3 regions of the Comamonas sp. FUJ_7 genome follow, and region 3 is predicted to be linked to each of the others. Evidence: predicted binding sites of a transcription regulator. Region 3 holds the regulator's gene; each other region holds the start of a gene.
What was found. The regulator sigma-54, encoded in region 3, starts transcription at its own class of promoters, with help from an activator protein. The targets are predictions, from matches to a motif close to TGGCANGNAANCTGCTTT.
Positions count from the first base shown of each region.

Region 1: hmpA (NO-inducible flavohemoprotein) is a predicted target of sigma-54. The motif match lies at 2,024-2,041, and genes of this name have one in related genera.
Region 2: AC2I9W_RS03585 ([protein-PII] uridylyltransferase) is a predicted target of sigma-54. The motif match lies at 4,366-4,383, and genes of this name have one in related genera.

Region 1 is NZ_JBXXZI010000009.1:51,284-57,996, forward strand. Features, by position in the region: gene AC2I9W_RS14025 (DUF3297 family protein) at 148-393, shown strand; gene hmpA (NO-inducible flavohemoprotein) at 797-1,975, opposite strand; gene norR (nitric oxide reductase transcriptional regulator NorR) at 2,135-3,739, shown strand; gene AC2I9W_RS14040 (FKBP-type peptidyl-prolyl cis-trans isomerase) at 3,740-4,150, opposite strand; gene AC2I9W_RS14045 (aminotransferase class V-fold PLP-dependent enzyme) at 4,228-5,376, opposite strand; gene AC2I9W_RS14050 (acetyl-CoA carboxylase family protein) at 5,587-6,713, opposite strand, start outside.
Region 2 is NZ_JBXXZI010000001.1:802,230-808,942, reverse strand. Features, by position in the region: gene asd (archaetidylserine decarboxylase) at 324-1,187, shown strand; gene AC2I9W_RS03590 (hypothetical protein) at 1,259-1,519, opposite strand; gene AC2I9W_RS03585 ([protein-PII] uridylyltransferase) at 1,593-4,232, opposite strand; gene map (type I methionyl aminopeptidase) at 4,444-5,256, opposite strand; gene purL (phosphoribosylformylglycinamidine synthase) at 5,434-6,713, shown strand, end outside.
Region 3 is NZ_JBXXZI010000009.1:161,816-168,528, forward strand. Features, by position in the region: gene AC2I9W_RS14585 (Arc family DNA-binding protein) at 1-100, shown strand, start outside; gene AC2I9W_RS14590 (aspartyl/asparaginyl beta-hydroxylase domain-containing protein) at 229-1,155, shown strand; gene AC2I9W_RS14595 (RNA polymerase factor sigma-54) at 1,223-2,824, opposite strand; gene lptB (LPS export ABC transporter ATP-binding protein) at 2,973-3,764, opposite strand; gene lptA (lipopolysaccharide transport periplasmic protein LptA) at 3,761-4,417, opposite strand; gene AC2I9W_RS14610 (thiol:disulfide interchange protein DsbA/DsbL) at 4,553-5,203, opposite strand; gene AC2I9W_RS14615 (SPOR domain-containing protein) at 5,374-6,066, opposite strand; gene argS (arginine--tRNA ligase) at 6,136-6,713, opposite strand, start outside.

The sequences.
Region 1 (6,713 bases), 110 kb from region 3:
AAGCATAGGCGAGCCAGCCTTGCTCGCCTATGGCAGCAGCCCCGATTGAGAGCCGTCTGCCTTGTCTGACACATGGTGTGAGGCAAGACAGGCTTTTGCAAATGCGCCGAAAATAGCGAGCTTTGTATCCCTGACTTCCCAAGAATCATGACCGACGCTACCCGCCCCGAACTGCCCGACCACCTGTCCATCGACCCTCGCAGCCCCCACCATGTGGCCGCCGTGTTCGAGCACGACATCGGCATCCGCTTTAACGGCAAGGAGCGTTTTGACGTCGAGGAATACTGCATCAGCGAAGGCTGGGTGAAAGTACCCCACGGCAAGGCGCTGGACCGCAAGGGCCACCCCCTGTTGATCAAGATCAAGGGGACGGTCGAGGCTTACTATCGTTGACCCCCTGAGGCGCTTTGCGCCTTCCCCCTCTCTCTTCGGGAGGGGGACGACATTCTCGCTGCGGGACGGCCCTTGCTCAATGTCTCTCACTTGGGCCGCGTCTCAATAAAAAGAGCTGCTTGCAATGTCATGACTCCATAAAAAGAGCTGCCAGCGATGGATTTGCATGGGTTTCAGATGCTTTTCGCATTGAAATCCAGACATACCAAGCGCAGGCAGCTCTTTTTTAATGAGCATCCATTGCTTGCAGATCACAGCGTACAAAACCGGCGTGCCCCAAAGCGAGGGACGCCGAGCAAGGGCCGCCCCGCCGCGACCACTTCGTCCTCTCCCGCTAGCGCGCAGCGCGTAGAAAGAGGAGGAAGCAGCAAGGCCGGTAAAGCCGCTCAGGGCCGCAATAACGTCAAGCCAGCGCCTCCGCGGGTCCAAAAAACTCGTAATGCACCTGGGCGTCAGGCACGCCCAGATCACGCAGCGACTGCTTGACGCTGCGCATAAAGCCACGCGGGCCCAGGAAGTAGACATCGGCATCGCGGGATGCGGGCAGCCACTGCCCCAGTTGATCGGTGCTCAGCAGGCCTTGCGCATCCACGCCATCGCTGTCGCCCGCCTGGTCGTAGCAATAACGACGTGTGAGCTGCTCATTGGCGGCCACCAGCGCATCGATCTTCTCGCGAAAGGCATGGACGCCACGGTCGCGCGCGCAGTGGATAAAGGTGATCTCGCGGCCCGTGGGCAGCGCTGCCTGAAGCATGGGCAAGGTGGGCGTGATGCCCACACCGCCGCTGATCAGCACCAGCGGCTTGCTGCCCTCTTGCAGCGTGAAGTGGCCCGACGGTGCAAACAGCTGCAGCACATCGCCCACCTGCACCTGATCGTGCAGATAGCCCGAGACCTTGCCACCGGCTTCGCGCTTGACGCTGATGCGATAGCTCTTGCCATTACTGGCGGCAGACAGCGAATAGTTGCGGCGCTGCTCCAGACCGTCGACCATCACACGCAGACCGATGTACTGGCCGGGCTGATGGGCAATCACCGCGCCGCCATCGGCTGGCTCCAGATAGAACGAGGTGATCTCGGCGCTCTCGGCCTCCTTCTTCACCAGCTTGAAGTCACGCGCACCGCGCCAGCCGCCTTCGGCGCTGGCGGTCTGCTCGTAGATGCTGCGCTCGGCCGCGATCAGAATATCGGCCAGCTGCTGATAGGCCGCGCCCCAGGCGGCGATGACTTCATCGGTCGCAATTTCAGCGCCCAGCACCTCGCGAATCGCGCGCAGCAGGCAGGCACCCACGATGGGGTAATGCTCGGCCTGCACCTGCAGCGCCACATGCTTGTTGATGATTTGGGCGGGCAGATTGCCCAGGCCTTCCAGGCGGTCGATGTTCTTGGCATACATCAGCACGCTGTGGGCCAGCGCGCGGGGCTGGGCACCGCTTTGCTGGTGGGCCTGATTGAACAGCGGGCGCACCTCGGGGTACTCGGCCAGCATGGTTTGGTAGAAATGGGTGGTCAGGGCTTCGCCGCCGGTTTCCAGCAAAGGGACGGTGGCTTTGACAATCTCGCGTTGACGTTCGGTCAGCATGCAAATCTCCAGGTTGCCGCCTTGCCAGTTGCAAGGCTTGACCAAATAACTGCAAGCTGCGTGCCAACCTCAAGACCATTGCAAAACAATGGCTTGCAGAAATATGAGTCAATATGACATCAAGCATAAGAAGTCTTTTAGACCCATCCTGATGTCAATATGACAACATCCCACGTCCTCCATGCCGTCATTCCGCTGATCGCCGATCTGGCCCAGGATCTGAGCGAGCGCGAGCGTCTGCGCCGCCTGCTGGCCGCGCTGCGCAATCTGCTGCCCGCCGATGCCGTGGCCCTGCTCAAGCTCGAAGGCGAATGGCTGCGCCCCATGGCCATCGACGGTCTGATGCCCGATACGCTGGGGCGGCGCTTTCGCCTGGCCGAGCATCCGCGCTTTGCCCAGTTGCTGGCCGCTGGACAGGCCATGCGCTTTGCGCCTGACAGCCCGTTGCCCGATCCCTATGACGGGCTAGTAGCGCACAAGGGCCAGGCCATTAACGGGCTGCATGTGCATGACTGCATGGGCTGTGTGCTGCAGCTGGGCGGCCTGCCGTGGGGACTGCTGACACTGGACGCGCTGGAGCCGGGCCGCTTTGCCGACCCCGCCGCACTGGCCATGCTGCAGGCCTTCAGCAACCTGGCCGCCGCCACCGTGGCCACGGCCGAGCGCGTGCACCAGCTGGCCCAGCTCGCACGTGGTGCCACCGTCTCTGCCAGAGCGGCTGCGCCCGCCCAGCGCGGGCTGCAAGGCTCAAGCCCGGCCATGCGGCAGCTGCAAAAGGACATGGCCTTGGTCGCCGCCAGCGATCTTTGCGTGCTCATCACCGGCGAAACCGGCACCGGCAAGGAGCTGGTGGCCCAGGCCGTGCATGCGCAGTCGGGCCGCGCGGGCAAGCCCATGATCAGCATCAACTGCGCAGCCCTGCCCGACAACCTGGTCGAAAGCGAGCTGTTTGGCCATGTGCGCGGCGCCTTCACGGGCGCTTTGAGCGAGCGCAGCGGCAAGTTCGAGCAGGCGCACCAGGGCACGCTGTTTCTGGACGAGGTGGGAGAGCTGTCGCTGCCCGTGCAGGCCAAGCTGCTGCGGGTGCTGCAAAGCGGTCAGCTGCAGCGCCTGGGCTCGGACCGCGAGCACCATGTGGATGTGCGTGTGATTGCCGCCACCAACCGCGATCTGGCGGCGGAAGTGGCCGCCGGGCGCATGCGCGCGGACTTTTATCACCGGCTCAATGTCTATCCGCTCCATGTGCCGCCACTGCGTGAGCGCGACAGCGATGTGCTGCAGCTGGCCGGGTATTTTCTGGAAGAAAACCGCTCAAGGCTCAACCTGGGCGGGCTGCGTCTGGACGCCGCCGCACAGGCTGCCTTGCTCAAGCATGGCTGGCCCGGCAATGTGCGCGAGCTGGAGCACCTGATCAGTCGTGCCGTGCTCAAGGCCCTGAGCCGCCATGACGGCAGCGCCAGCCGCTCAGGCACAAGGCTGCGCATTGTGAGCCTGGGACTGGCCGACCTCTGGGACCGTGCCGAAACCCTCACGCCCACGTCATCATCAGCGCCTGCACCGGCCCAGAGCGCGCCGCTTGCAAACCCGCCCATGGACTTGCCCGAAGCCGGCCTGCGAGCTGCCGTGACCGAATACGAGCGCCAGCTGGTCAGCGCCAGCCTGAGCCGGCACCATGGCAACTGGGCCGCCGCAGCGCGTGAGCTGCAGCTCGACCGCGCCAATCTGCAGCGCCTGGCCCGGCGGCTTCAGATACAGCGCCCCTGATCAACGCCCCCGAATGTCCAGCAGCTCGACGTCAAAATTCAACGTGGCATTGGGCGGAACCGCGCGTCCTGCCCCACGGCTGCCGTAGGCGATCTCGGGTGGGCAGGTGAACTTGGCCTTGCCGCCCACCTTCATCTTCTGCACGCCCTCGGTCCAGCAGGGGATCACGCCATCGAGCGGAAACTCGATGGGCTGCTTGCGCGCGTAGGAGCTATCGAACTCCTTGCCCGTATCGGGAAAGTAGCCACGGTAATGCACCTTGACGGTGTCTGTCGCCTTGGGACTAGGGCCTGTGCCCTCCACCTGGCTGTCATAGATCAGTCCGCTGGCGGTGGTGACCGGCGCGGCCTGAGCGGCCGAGCCAGCCCACATGGCAAACACGGCACAGACGAGAGATGCTGCTTTTTTCATGGGTATGCGCTGTAACAAACAAAACCCCGACTCTATTACGAAGCCGGGGACAAAATCTCATCACCGCAATGCGGCGATCAGTTCCTGGCTGCAGGGATGCCGATCTCGTCCAGCGCCTTGGACAGATGTGCCACGGAGCGATCCGGCGCATGCCACTTGTCGAGCCCGAACAGACCGATGCGGAAGGTCTTGAAGTCCGGCCCTTCATCGCATTGCAGCGGCACACCCGAGGCGGTCTGCAGACCGACCTTGAGGAAGGCGCGACCGCTTTGGATTTCGGGGTCGGTGGTGTAGCTGACGACCACACCGGGAGCCTTGTAGCCATCGGCAGCCACGCTGGGGAAGCCGCGCGACTCCAGCAGCTCGCGCACCTTGCGGCCCAGCTCCATCTGCTCTTCACGCACCTTGGCAAAGCCGTAGTCACGCGCCTCCTGCATCACGTCGCGCAGGCGCAGCAGCGCATCGGTGGGCATGGTGGTGTGATAGGCGTGCTGGCCTTTTTCGTAGCCCTCGGCAATCTGCATCCACTTCTTCAGGTCGCAGGAAAAGCTCGAGCTTTGCGTGTGCTCGATCGCCTCGCGGGCACGCTCAGAGAGCATGACCATGGCGCAGCAAGGCGAGCTGCTCCAGCCCTTTTGCGGCGCGGAGATCAGCACGTCCACGCCCGTCTTTTCCATATCCACCCACATGGCACCCGAAGCCACGCAATCGAGCACGAACAGCGCGCCGACCTCGTGTGCCGCATCGGCGACGGTGCGCAGGTATTCATCGGGCAGCATGATGCCGCTGGCCGTCTCCACATGCGGCGCAAACACGACCTTGGGGCGCTCCACACGAATGGTCTCTGCCACATCCTGCGCCGGGCACGGTGCCCAGGGGTCCTGGCTGCCCGCACCCTGCTTGCGCGCCTTGCAGACCACGGAGCCACCGCCCAAACCGGCGTCGGCATCGAAAATCTGCGTCCAGCGATAGCTGAACCAGCCATTGCGCACGATCAGCACCTTCTCGCGGTTGGCGAACTGGCGCGCCACGGCTTCCATGCCGAAGGTGCCGCTGCCGGGAACCAGCACGGCCGTGTTGGCGTGATAGACCTCCTTGAGCATGCCCAGGATGTCCTGCATCACTCCCACAAACTTCTGGGACATGTGGTTGAGCGCACGGTCGGTATAGACCACTGAAAATTCAAGCAGGCCATCAGGATCAACGTCGGGCAAAAGTCCGGGCATGGGGATGTCTCCATTCACAAATTGAGCGGTCAAAAACGCCCGGTCACAGCCTGAAAAGGCCGCCGGGCGTTGGCACGTCGTTTCAGCTTAGCACGAGGGAAGATATGAATTTCCATATAGGTTTCATATCAAAAACATGAGCTTAAAGCGCATACCTCACCTGCTCTTAAGCCATATTTAGCTTGTAACTGCTAGCACTTTCATCCGCATTTACCAGGTATCGACAAAGCGCCCGTCACCTTCACGCAGTTGCGCACCGGCCAGGCCGCGCACCAGCCAGGCCCGCGTTTCCGCCGGGTCGATCACCGCATCGACCTCCAGCGTGGCCGCCATGTGCATGGCCTCGCCATGCGCGTATTGCTGGGCCAGCAGCTTCTGGAACAGCGCGTCGCGCTCGGCACCTTCGGGCAGGGCTTCAAGCTCCTTGCGAAAGCCCAGCCGAACCGCCCCCTCCAGCCCCATGGCGCCGAACTCGCCTGTGGGCCAGGCCACATTGAAGATGGGTGCGTGAAAGCTGCCCGCCGTCATGCCCATGGCGCCCAAGCCATAGCCCTTGCGCAGCACCACGCTGAAGTAAGGAACGCGCAGCTTGGCCGCCATCACAAACAAGCGGCTGACATGGCGCACCTGGGCAGTCTTTTCAATCTCCGGCCCCACCATGAAACCGGGCGTATCGACCAGGCTGACGATGGCAATGCCATGCGCATTGCACAGCTGCATGAATCGCGCGGCTTTGTCAGCGGCATCGGCATCGATCGCCCCACCCAGATGCGCGGGATTGTTGGCCATCAGCCCCACAGGCCTGCCTTCAATGCGCGCCAGCGCCGTGTGTATGCCCAGACCGAAGCCGGTGCGCAGCATGAGCAAGCTATCCTCGTCCACCAAACCGGCCATTGCTGCGCGTGTGTCGTAAACGCGCAAGCGGTTCTCGGGCACGACATGGCGCAGCAGGCGCTGATCGGGCGCTGTCCATTGCTGCGTGCGGCCCTGAAAGAACGACAGGTAGTGCTTGGCCGCCGCCACCGCCTGCGCTTCATCGTCCACCAGAATATCGATCACGCCATTGGCATGCTGCACGCTGGCAGGGCCAACTTCTTCGGGCTTGAAAACACCCAGCCCACCGCCTTCAATCATGGCCGGGCCACCCATGCCGATATTGCTGCTGCGCGTGGCGATGATCACGTCGCTGCAACCCAGCAGCGCCGCATTGCCCGCAAAGCAGCGCCCATGCGTGATGCCCACCACCGGAACCTGACCCGACAGCGCGGCATAGGCCGCAAAGGTATGGACATGCAGGCCCGCGACCACGGGCGTGTCGGTATCGCCGGGGCGCCCGC
Region 2 (6,713 bases), on a different contig from region 3:
CAAGGTGGCGAGGGCGCTGCGCTGTTCGCGCAGACCGAACAAAAGGCCGATATCTAATCAAGCTATGCTTTAACAGCATTCAACCAACGGATGAAATTGTAGCGTCTCGACTTTGTAAGCGGCTTGACAAAGGATGCAATCTGTCGCAGAGATGAGACGATCTGAGCACACTTTTTTTGTGCTCGTCGCTTCAATGTCGCGGCAGGCTTTTGTGAGAAAGAAATGGGCACAATGCCTGTCTTTCTGGAGGAGGCCTGCAGTGCATCAGCTCTTGGCTAGAATCCTGTTCGATAGCTCTATAACTTTGATAGCAAAAAACCATTGTGTCTGAACGACTCGCTGTACTTTCTCAATATTTATTACCCAAGCAGGCACTGACGGCCCTGATGGGGAAATTGGCTCAGGCTGAAGCTGGAGAGTTGACGACGACAGTGATTCGTCGCTTCATTCAGCGCTACAAGGTCAATATGGCAGAGGCTGCCGAACCTGATCCTGCGGCCTACAAGACTTTCAACGCTTTTTTCACGCGGGCACTCAAGGATGGAGTGCGCCCTATGGCGCAGGCGGACTGGATTTGTCCGGTCGATGGGGCTATCAGTCAGTTCGGCAAGATTGAGGGGGAGCAGATCTTCCAGGCCAAGGGGCATCAATACAGTGCTACGGCATTGGTAGGAGGGGATGCGGCTCTTGCGCGCCAGTTCGATAACGGCAGCTTCGCGACAATTTACCTGAGCCCGCGTGACTATCACCGCATCCACATGCCTTGTGCTGGCAAGCTGCGAAGCATGACCTATGTGCCCGGTGATCTGTTCTCGGTGAACCCTGTCACGGCGCGCGGAGTGCCGGGTCTGTTTGCTCGCAATGAGCGCGTGGTTTGCGTCTTTGAGAGTGCCCATGGCCCATTTGTGCTGGTACTGGTGGGGGCAACGATTGTAGGCAGCATGGCCACGGTGTGGCATGGCCTGATCAACCCGCCGCGGCCCGGTCATATCAAGACCTGGAATTACGAGGGCAGCGATGCTGTGGAGCTTGCCCAGGGGCAGGAAATGGGGCGCTTTCAGCTGGGATCGACGGTGGTCATGTTGTTCCCGCAAAGCGCAGGCATGCAGTTCAATGCGCAGTGGCAGCCTGCAGGGCCCGTACAACTGGGCCAGGTGATGGGGCAGGCACAGGCCAAGCTGGTTTGAGTCCGCTGGAAATCATAAAGTAATAGCAAAAGCCGCTGGTGCCATAAGGCCCAGCGGCTTTTTTTAAGTGTTCAAAGAAACCAGGTCAGGGCTTCCTGTCGGCGCTCGGTGGTGAACAGCGTGGGCGCTAAGTCCAGGCCGTCAGGCTTGACCGGATCGTCGTGGCCTTTGAGGTAGACCATCAATTCACGTCTGCGCAAGATGACATGGCTGACGATCTCGCGTCGGCCATTTTGGGTGACCTCGGTGCCGGGACGAAACAGCGGCATATGAAATAGGCCACTGCGTGTGGTGGGCGGCGATGCCGCAACTTCATTGGAGGGGAGCTGCATGGGCTTTCCGTAGTAGTGGTGACTGCATATCGGCAATGCAGTCAGAAACTAAAGCCTATGCAACAGATTTTGTTCAGCTCGATTGCCCCAGTGCTTTGAGAAGCTCTGTCTCGATTTGAAGCTGGCGGCTGCTGTCCTGCAGCTCCGGACCCTCGATCAGAAAAGTGTCTTCTACGCGCTCTCCCAGAGTGCTGATTTTGGCCAGTTGTACGCTGATGTGGTGCTGGGCCAGGATGCGGGCAATGATGTAGAGCAGACCAGCGCGGTCGGATGCCGAGATGGACAGCAGCCAATGCTGTGCCTTTTCATCGGGGCGCAAGATGACGCGGGGGGCAAAAGGAAAGCTCTTGACTCGGCGCGACAGCCTTCTTTTGGTCGGAGGGGATAACGGACCGCCCTTGAGCAAAGTCAGCGTCAGGTCGTTTTCCACCATGTGCATCAGTTCGCGGTACTGCTCCTGCATGGTGGGGGCGATGACTTGAAAGGTATCGAGTGCATAGCCGTTGTTGGCGGTGTGTACGCGGGCGTCGAGAATGGAAAACCCTGCGCGGTCGAAGTAGCTGCAGATGCGGGCGAAGAGGTCGGGCTGGTCGGGTGCATAGACCAGTACTTGCAGACCTTCGCCAGCCAATGAGCGTCTGGCGCGAACCACGGGCTTGCCCTGACCCACATGGCGCGAAAGGTGGCGTGTATGCCAGGCAATGTCGGCGGCCTCATGGCGCATGAAGTAGCTGATATCCAATGTTTCCCAGAGCTTTTTATGCGATTCAAAAGGTTGGGCGGACAAGGCCAGTTGCACCAGAGCTTCGCGTTTGCGGCCCTCTATTTCGGCTGCTGCATCCGGTGCGCGGCCACCTAGTACGCGCAAGGTCAGGCGGTAGGTGTCCTCCAGCAGCTTGCCTTTCCAGGCACTCCAGACCTTGGGGCTGGTGCCGCGAATGTCTGCCACCGTCAGCAGGTACAAGGCGGTGAGCTTGCGTTCATTGCCCACTTTGTCGGCAAAGGCACGAATGACATCAGGGTCTGACAAGTCCTGCTTTTGCGCCACCTGGCTCATGGTCAGGTGCTCGCGCACCAGAAATTCGGCCAGCTCTGCATCGGGCTTTGCTATCTGATGGGCACGGCAAAAGCGCTTGACTTCGACCGCACCGATCACGGAGTGATCACCCCCCCGGCCTTTGCCAATGTCATGAAAAAGGGCGGCCAGATACAGAATCCAGGGTTTGTCCCAGCCTGCGGCCAGCTGAGAGCAGAACGGATATTCATGGGCATGCTCGGCCATGAAGAAGCGCCGTACATTGCGCAGCACCATCAGAATGTGCTGATCCACGGTGTAGACGTGGAACAGGTCATGCTGCATCTGACCGACGATGCGGCGGAAGGGCCAGAGGTAGCGGCCCAGAACCGAAGTCTGATTCATTAGCCGGATCGCGTGGGTGATGCCGCGTGGCTGCTTGAGAATTTTCAGAAACGTCTCGCGGTTGACCGGGTCGCGGCGGAAACCGCTGTCCATGACATCGCGGCTCGCGTATAGGGCACGCAGAGTGCGGCTGGACAGGCCTGTCAGACCCTCGTGCTGCTCATACATGAGAAAGGTCTCAAGAATGGCATGGGGATCACGCTGATACAGGTCGTCGCTGGCGACTTCAATCGTTCCCGCCTTCTCGTAAAAACGTTGGTTCAGCGGAATGAGTTTGTGAGAGCGGGGGCTTAGGCGCTCTTCAATACTCATGCGCACGATCTGGCACAGCTGGGTTACCGCCTTGGCAGCCCAGTAATAGTGACGCATCAGCGTCTCGCCCGCCCGCATGGCCAGCTTGCGCCCTTCGGGTGTGGTGGAGCGGTAGCCAAAGGCTTCTGCCACGGCGGTTTGCAGGTCAAAGACCAGCCGGTCTTCGTGCCTGCCGGCGGCGGCATGCAGACGGGCGCGAATCAGACTCAGTAGTGATTCGTTGGACTCGAGCTGCTGAACTTCAAAATCTGTAATCAAGCCTTGTGCGGCCAGCTCATGCCAGCTGTGGCCAAAGCCTGCCGCCTTGGCCAGCCAGAGCATGGTGTGCAGATCGCGCAGGCCGCCGGGCGACTCCTTGCAGTTGGGCTCCAGCGAATAGGGGGTGAAATCGTATTTGGCATGGCGCTGGCGCATCTCCAGCAGCTTGCCTTCTACAAAGCTCTTGGGCTGAAGCTGTGAGCGAAACTGCTGCTCAAAGTCCGTAAACAAGGCTTTGCTGCCGCAGATGTGGCGTGACTCCAGCATGGCTGTCTGCACCGTCAGGTCTTGCGCCGCTTCCTGCAGACATTCGGCAATGCTGCGCACGCTGGAGCCGATCTCCAGTCCTGCATCCCAGCAACTGCTGATGAACTGCTCGATGCTGGCCGCCAATTCCGCAGCCGGCTGTGCACTGCTTTGGGGCAGCAACACCAGCACATCGATGTCCGAATAGGGAAAGAGCTGGGCCCGGCCATAGCCCCCTACGGCTACCAAGGCGGCACCCTCTGGCATGCGCGCCCGTTGCCAGAGAGTGCTTAGCAAGCCGTCGGCCAGATCACTGAAATGGTGCAGCACTCCGCGTACGCTGCGTCTGCCCAGCGTAGGGTTGTGCAGCAGAGCGATTTGTTGAGCCTTGGCGTGGCGGTACGCATCGCGCAGGGAATGCAGTGCACCGAGATCCGAAGCGTCAGGTGCAGTGGAGGAGCCGGAAGAAAAGGTCATGCGCAGCAGAAAAAGTTTCAACAGAGCAGGTGCTTGATTGTCCTCTTAACCCGACCTCGTGGCCGCTGTCAGCCTGAGCTGGAGCCTGGGTATGGAGCAAGAGGAGTGCGCAGCACTTGTAGCACCTTCGAGACAAGCAAAAAATATGCCGCATCCGGCAGTAACCAGATGCGGCATGGCGACTTTCTGTACAGAAGCGCTTGATGCAGCTTTACGTGCGGATGGCCTTGATGAAGTCGGGCGGCGTGGGCGAGCCATCGGACCAGGTCAACACGTCATAGCCGGTCTTTGTCACGGCCAGCATCAGCTCCCACTGGGCCGTGAGGCTGCGATCCTTGGTGACCACGGTCCAGCCGTCGGGCATGGCCTTGATGTCGCGCTTGCCCAGATTCAGCATGGGCTCGATGGTGAAGACCATGCCTTCTTCCAGCACCACGCCTTCGCCGGGCTTGCCGTAATGCAGCACCTGGGGCTCATCGTGGAACACTTTGCCGATGCCGTGGCCGCAGTATTCGCGCACCACAGACAGGTTGTGACCTTCGGCATAGGTCTGAATGGCGTGGCCGATATCGCCTAGGGTTGCGCCAGGCTTGACCTGCTCGATTCCCTTCCACATGGCTTCAAACGTCAGCTTGCACAGGCGCTTGGCGGCAATCGAGCCTTCGCCAATGATGAACATGCGGCTGTTGTCGCCAAACCAGCCGTCATCGGTGATGATGGTGACGTCCACGTTGACGATGTCACCCTTCTTCAGAGGCTTGTCATTGGGGATACCGTGGCACACCACGTTGTTGACCGAGGTGCAGACATAGGCCGGGTAGGGCGTCATGCCCGGCGGCTGGTAGCCCAGGCAGGCGGTCTTGGTGCCTTGCTCAGCCATGCGCTTGGCGCACAGATCGTCGATCTGCTGGGTGGTGATGCCGGGCTTGATGTGGGGGGTGATGTAGTCCAGCACATCCGAAGCAAAGCGGCCTGCAATACGCATGCGTTCAATGTCTTCGGGAGTCTTCAGTGTGATGCTCATGGCGTGAATTATCCCATTGCGCGCTTGAACATGCAGGGCTTGTGGGTGTGAGCATTCGGACTAACCCCGAGGCACGGTAAAATCGCAGGCTCACCGATTCAGTGCCCTGAGCTGCGCCTTCTGACAAGGACGCGGCTCAGGCGCTTTTCACCAGCCTTCACATAAACAGGCCGCCACGTGACATTGCATCTGACACAGTTTGAGGGTGGAAACGCCCTGAGCTCGTTCCGCGCCCAACAGCTTTTGACCGATCTGGTCGCCATCCACCCCAAGATCACAGGCGTGTCCGCGCGCTTTGTGCATTTGGTGGCTACCGAGAGCACACCTGTGCCCGCATTGCAAGAGCGCCTGTCGGCGCTCTTGACTTATGGCGACCCCTACACAGGCAACGCCGAAGGCGTGGCTTTCATCGTCACCCCTCGTCTGGGCACCATCTCGCCATGGGCTTCCAAGGCGACTGACATTGCCCGCAACTGCGGCCTGGATGTGTTCCGTGTGGAGCGCATGACCGAGTACCGTGTCGAGCTGAAGTCAGGCTTGCTCGGCGGCAAGTCCGAGCTGTCGGCAGAGCAGACTGCGCAAATCGCCGGCCTGCTGCACGACCGCATGACCGAGTCCGTGTTTGCCACACGCGCCGAAGCCGAGCAACTGTTCACCACCCTGGCCGCCGAGCCCATGGAGTTTGTGGATGTGCTGGGCGGTGGCCGTGCAGCGCTGGAGACCGCCAACAAGCAGTGGGGCCTGGCTCTGGCCGAAGACGAGATTGAGTATCTGGTCAACGCTTTCAATGGCCTCAAGCGCAACCCCACCGATGTGGAGTTGATGATGTTTGCGCAGGCCAATTCGGAGCACTGCCGCCACAAAATCTTCAACGCCAAGTTCACCATCGATGGTGTGGAGCAGGAGAAGTCGCTGTTTGGCATGATCCGCAACACCGAAGCCGTCTCGCCCCAGCACACCATCGTGGCCTATGCCGACAACGCCTCCATCATGGAAGGCCATGAGGTCGAGCGATTTGTAGCGAAATTTGCCGCAAACGTAGATGGTGCAAGCGCTCCTAGCTATCAAAAGCAGACTGCGACCAATCATGTGCTGATGAAGGTGGAAACGCACAACCACCCCACGGCCATCTCTCCCTTCCCAGGCGCATCGACCGGTAACGGCGGCGAAATCCGCGACGAAGGCGCGACCGGCCGCGGCTCCAAGCCCAAGGCAGGTCTGACCGGCTTCACCGTCTCCAAGCTGTGGGGTAGCGAAGTGGGCAAGCCCGAGCACATCGCCAGCCCGCTGCAGATCATGATCGAAGGCCCGCTGGGCGGCGCGGCGTTCAACAACGAGTTTGGCCGTCCCAACCTTACCGGCTACTTCCGTGAGTACGAGCAGCAGGTCGGTGACATCACCCGTGGCTACCACAAGCCCATCATGATTGCCGGTGGTCTGGGCGTGATCGACTCCGA
Region 3 (6,713 bases):
ACTGGACAAAGCCCAGACCCACTGGAGCAGCCACCAGCGCAGCCTGAACCGCGAACTGCTGCAGCGTGTGCAATCTGCTTTTACTCAAAAATCACAATAAAAGCAGCCTCTAGCTCTTATTCAAGAAGCGCTGAAAGCTATCAATTTCAAAGTACATCAAAGGCTTCTGCACTGCCGTTTGACCTGAGCCATGACCTGTTTGAAGTGGCCCCGGTAAAATTGCAACCTATGGCAAAAATCATCGTTCTGGCCCTGGTGCTCATGTTCTTCGGCTGCGCGCTGTACATGCACCTGCGCGGCAAGGTGCGTCACAAAGTGGTCAAGCAATTGTTTGACCACTCCACGTTCACAGCGCCATTCAACGTCTTCATGCTGATGTTCAGCAAGGTGCCACGCACGCCCTACCTGCCCACCAGCACCTTCCCCGAGCTGGCCCCGCTGCAGGCCAACTGGCGCGAAATCCGCGAGGAAGCCGTCAATCTGCAAAAGAACATGCAGATCAAGGCCGCCGCCAACAACGACGATGCAGGCTTCAACTCCTTCTTCAAAACCGGCTGGAAGCGCTTTTATCTGAAGTGGTACGGCGATGCCCACCCCTCGGCCATGGAGCTGTGCCCCAAGACCACGGCGCTGGTCAAATCCATCCCCAGCGTGAAAGCCGCCATGTTTGCCGAGCTGCCCCCCGGCGCCAAACTCAATCTGCACCGCGACCCCTATGCCGGATCACTGCGCTACCACCTGGCTGTGCTGGCACCCAATGACGACCGCTGCATGATCGAAGTCGACGGCACGCCCTACAGCTGGCGCGAAGGCGAAGGCGTGATCTTTGACGAGACCTATATGCATTGGGCCGAAAACCGCTCTGAAGGCAACCGCATCGTGCTGTTTTGCGATGTGGAGCGCCCCATGACCAATGGCTTTGCCCAGTGGCTCAACCACTGGCTGGGCAAGAATGTAGTGGCCGCCGCCAGCTCCCCAAATAGCGAGGGCGACCCTCGCGGCATGATCAGCAAGCTGTTCAAGGTTTCGTTCTACATGGGCAAGTACCGCCGCAAGTTCCGCGACTGGAATCCGACCTTCTACAAGATTTTGAAGTTTGGCTTGATGATTGCAGTTCTGGCGCTATTCATCTGGTGGCTGGTTCCCACGAAGTAAGGTCAAGCCAGACGCAACAAAAAAGCCGCTGTGCATTGCATCAGCGGCTTTCTTGTTTACAGCGTATTTACAGTGCCTTGCGCAACGTAGTCGTTGGTATCTTGAGCTGCTCGCGGTATTTGGCCACGGTGCGACGCGCGCATTCGATGCCTTGCTCCTTGAGCATGTCGGCCAGCTTGGCATCCGACAGCGGCTTTTTCGGGTTCTCGGCATCGACAAACTGCTTGATCAGCGCACGCACGGCCGTGCTCGAGGCACTGCCGCCGGTTTCCGTGCCCAGACCCGAGCCAAAAAAGTATTTGAGCTCGAACGTGCCTTGCGGCGTGGCCATGTACTTGGCCGTGGTCACGCGGCTGATGGTGGATTCGTGCAGGCCCAGCTGATCGGCAATGTCGCGCAGCACCAGCGGGCGCATGGCCAGTTCACCATGCACAAAGAAGTTTTTCTGCCGCTCCACGATGGCTTCGGACACCCGCAAGATGGTGTCGAAGCGCTGCTGAATGTTCTTGATCAACCAGCGCGCCTCCTGCAAGCGCTGCTGCAGCGCAGCATGTCCTTCGCTGCCTTTGTGACGGCGCAGCACGCTGGCGTAGATGTCATGTACACGCAGCTTGGGCATGACTTCGGGATTGAGCTGCACCGAAAAGTCCACCCGGCCCGAGCTGGCTCGCACCGGGCGCACGATGACATCGGGCACCACGATATTGCGCTCCACGTCGACAAAGCGCCGACCCGGTCGCGGCTCAAGGCGGGCGATCAGCGTGATGGCCTCGCGCAGCTGCTCTTCGCGAGCGCCGCACAGGCTGGCAAGCTTGCGCAAATCGCGCCGCGCCAGCAGGTCCATGGGCTGGGCACAGATGGACTGCGCCAGCAGCAGGCGGCTCATATGGGCCGCTGTCGTGCCCTCGTCCTCGGCTTCCCGAATCAGATCGCGCAGCTGCAGCTGCAGACACTCGGCCAGATCGCGTGCCCCCACGCCCACGGGCTCCAGGCTTTGCAGCAGCTTGAGCGCAATGGCAAAGTGCTGCTCCAGCTCTTCGCGCTCTTCTAGGTCGTCGCCCGCCAGACTTTGCGCCAGCTCTTGCAATGACTCTTCGAGATAGCCGTCGTCGCTGAGCGACTCGATGAGAAAGCGCAGCGCCGCCGTATCTGCCGCGCCCAGATGCAAACTCAGCGCCTGGTGGTGCAAAAAGTCGGTCAGGCTCTGGTGTTCGCGTGCGAGATCGATGGCATCGGTCTCGTCATCGCCATCACGGTTGTGCGTGGAGCTGCGGACCGATGGCGCATCCCACTCGCTGCTGGACTCGCCGCCCCATTCGCCGTCCTGGCCGTCAATGCCGTCGGTTTCCCAGTTCAGGGTTTCGGGTGTCTCGAGGTTAAGAGCTTCCGCTACCGTTTCCGTAGCTGATTGCGCTTTCTGGAACTCATTATCAGCATGAATTCCATCTGAAGTACTGTATTCACCAGCGCTAGCCGCTATTTCTACAGGAGCATCAGCCGTGGTGTCTGCCTCGTCGCTTGCTCGCTCCAGAAAAGGGTTGTCGATCAACATCTGCTCGACTTCCTGTGCCAGCTCCAGTGTGGACAGCTGCAGCAGCTGAATCGATTGCTGCAGCTGCGGAGTCAGCGACAGGTGTTGCGATACGCGTAGCGACAGCCCTGGTTTCATCGTGGCGAGGCTCCCGCGCTATCAATAGCCGGCTGATTTCGCCGCCGGGCCGCCCCAAAGCAAGCCCGGGCGCAGCCGGTCAGAGCCCCTTGTACCCAAGGCTGGGGCAGGGACCACACGAAATGAGGAAGCATGGGAGGCATAACCATCACATCCGGAAATGCTCACCCAGATAGACACGGCGCACGTCAGCGTTCTCCACAATCTGCTCTGGTGTGCCTTCAGCCAGCACATGACCGTCGCTGATGATGAAAGCGTGGTCGCAAATGCCCAGGGTTTCGCGCACGTTGTGGTCGGTAATCAGCACACCGATGCCGCGCTCCTTGAGGAAGCCGATGATGCGCTGGATCTCGATCACCGCAATCGGGTCGATACCGGCAAATGGCTCGTCCAGCAAGATGAAACGCGGCTGCGTGGCCAGGGCGCGGGCGATTTCCACACGCCGACGCTCACCACCGGACAGCGCCAGCGCCGGCGACTGACGCAGGTGCTCGACACGTAGCTCCTGCAGCAGACCGGTCAGGCGCTTTTCGATTTCATCACGCGTGAGCGTCTTGCCCTGCTCGTCTTTTTGCAGCTCCAGCACGGCGCGCACATTGTCTTCCACGCTGAGCTTGCGAAAGATCGAGGCTTCCTGGGGCAGATAGGACAGGCCCAGGCGCGAGCGCTGGTGGATCGGCATGCCGCCCACAGCCTGGCCGTCGATAAAGATCTCGCCGCCATCACTGCGCACCAGGCCCACGATCATGTAAAACGAGGTGGTCTTGCCCGCGCCGTTGGGGCCGAGCAGACCGACGACCTCGCCTTTTTGCACGGACAGCGACACATCCTTGACCACCTTGCGGCTGCCATAGGACTTGGCCAGATGCTTGGCTTCCAGGCGGCTGCTCGCCTCGCCTGTGCGGCCGTGACCAGAGTCAGAGAAAGTCGGTTCGATCATTTTTTCTCGTCGTCTTTCTCGCCACCCAGAGTCATGCTCTGGCGCATTTCCGTTGCGGGTGTGGCGGGCTTGGGCTGTGCACCCGGTGAGCCCTCCTTGGGTGCCATGATGGCGCGCACACGGCCGCCCTGCCCCACGGAAGAGCTGGGCAAGCCGCCGCTGGTCTTCTGGCCATCGACCGTGTAGACATCAGTGATGTTGTTGTAGACGATGACGGAGCCTGTGACCTGATCGCTGAGCTGACCACCACGATAGCGGCGCATCTCGCCACGGCGAATAAATTTGACGATATCGGCCTTGCCGTCGTATTCGATGACTTCGCCCTCGCCTTCGATGAACTCTTCAGGCTGACCGGCAACGGTATCGCGCTTCTGGCGGAAGAAAGCGCGCTTGCCAGCCTCTGCCTTGATCACTCCGTACTGATAGCCCTCGGCGTCCTGACGCACATCGAGCTGCGCACCACGCAGCACGATGGAGCCCTTGGTCATCACCACATTGCCGGTGAAGACACTGGTCTGCTGCAACTCGTCGTGACGCAGTGCATCCGCCTCGATATTCATGGGCTTGGCGCTATCGGCCTTTTCAGCATGGGCCATACCGGTCGCTGCTGCCAGGGCACAGGCCAGGGCAAGAGGAAGAAGTGATTTTTTCATAGAAGGCACGTTTCTTGCATTCGCTGCATTGTAGTCATTCCTTTTTTACAGGCTGCGTAAAAAGCACTCACAAAAAAGCCCGCTCAGCGGCGGGCTTGTCAGGCATCAGATACCCGTGCAATCGATCATTGCCGATCAGGCCTTGCGACTGGAAGCGATCAGCGCATTGACGACGCGCAGCACGTTATCCATATTGCCGGCCTTGGTGCCATCGGTGTAGTAGCGGCCTGCCACACCCATGGCAGGCACGCCTTCCACGTCATATTCATTTTGCAACTGCGCAGCCTTGCGTGACTGGTTGGCCACGGTGAAGGAGTTGTAGACCTCCTTGAACTTGGCCAGATCCACGCCCTGCTTGCCGACCCAGTCAAAAATGGCGTCATCGGTCTTGAGCAGGTTGCGCTCCACATGAATGGTGCGGAACACCTTGGCATGCAACTGAGGCAGCAGATTCATGCCTTCCAGTGCGAAATACAGCTTTTGCTGGGGCACAAAAGAAGCATTGAACGCCACGGGAACGCGACGCACCACCACATCGGCAGGCTGTGTCTTGGCCCAGGCCTCGAACTGCGGCTCAAACACGTTGCAGTGGGGGCAGCTGTACCAGAAGAACTCCACCACTTCGACCTTGCCGGCAGGTGCGCTCACGCTGGCAGGCTTGCCCAGCTTGACGTAGTCCTTGCCTTCCCTGGGCGCAGCGCCCTGGGCCCAGCTGGAGGAGGTGCCCAAAGTCAGAGCACCGGCAGCAGCTGCCGAGGCAGCCAGAGAGAATTCGCGACGTTTCATCTAAACAAACTCCTGTATCAGGTCTGCAGTATCAGAGCATATCGGCTCCAAAAAGTTCAGCCAACACTAAAACGAACAGCGGGGCAGGCCAGAAGCATCAAGCAAGGGACTCCCCGCAGCGATATGTTGTCCCCATTGGGGGAAGGCGCAAAGCGCCTCAGGGGAGCCTCTTACTTCGCCGCTCTCACCAGCGTCGAGTCCACACCCGCGCCATCGAGCTTGCCCTTGAGCTGCTCTGCATCATCACGCTTGCCGAACGGGCCGACACGCACGCGGAAGACGGTGATGCCGTTTTGCTCACGTTCGCTGATACGCGACTCCCAGCCCAGCATGGCCAGCTTGGCGCGCTGGGCTTCCGCCTCGCTCTGGCCCCGGAAGGCACCCGCCTGCACAAAATAGTTGAAAGCCGAGTCAGACGAGGCAGCCTGAGCGGCCTTCTCTCTTTCTGCCCGTGCCTTTTCTGCCTTGTCCGCAGCGGCCGAGCGCTCCTTGACCAAGTCACCCAGCGGGTCACCCGAGGCCGGTTTGGCCGGCTGCTCCGACGAGGCAGATACGGGCGGTGTAGCAACTCCGCCGGTTGCCGTAGGTTGTACCGCTGGTGTTGGAGGCGTCACGGTCACATCACTGGGAGGCGCAGCCACCGCAGGCGGGGCAGGCTGGCGGCCTTGCAAAGGCGCATTGGGGTCCCAGTTTCTATTGCGCTCAGCCTCTGCCGCATCTCTTTCGGTATTGTTGCCCCCCTTGTTCAGGAAAGGCACTGGCACCTTGGTCACATAGATGGCAACGGCCAACGCCGCCGCCAGGCCGATGACCATACCAAAGATCAAGCCCAGGATGGTTCCACCGCGTTGCTGGTTCTTCATATCAGTCGCTTAACGCTTTCTGCTTCAGTTATGCCGTTTTCAGAGCCTTCAGCGGCCCTGAGAACGGGATTACATGCGCTCAGGTGCGCTCACACCCAGCACAGCCAAGCCATTGTGCAACACCTGGGCGGTGGCGGCGACCAGTGCCAAGCGTGCCAGCTTGACCTTCTCGTCGTCGACCAGAATGCGCTCGGCATCGTAGTAGCTGTGATAGGCCGAGGCCAGATCACGCAGATAGAAAGTCACGTCGTGCGGAGCATTACCAGCGGCAGCTGCTGTCAGCATCTCGGGGTACTTGGCCAGCAGCAGCATCAGGGCTTGAGCCTGCGTGCCTTCCAGTGCCGACAAATCGACATCCTTGAGCACCGCAACGCCTGCACCACCAGCTTCTTGCCAGGCGCGCAGCACGGACTGAATGCGGGCATGGGCGTACTGCACGTAGTACACGGGGTTGTCGTTGTTCTGGGCGACGGCCAGATCGACGTCAAAGGTGTACTCGGTGTCAGGCTTGCGGCTCAGCAGGAAGAAGCGCACAGCGTCCTTGCTGGTCCACTCGATCAGGTCGCGCAGCGTGACGTAGGAGCCAGCGCGCTTGCTGATCTTGACCTCTTCGCCGTTGCGCACCACGCGCACCATGGTGTGCAGCA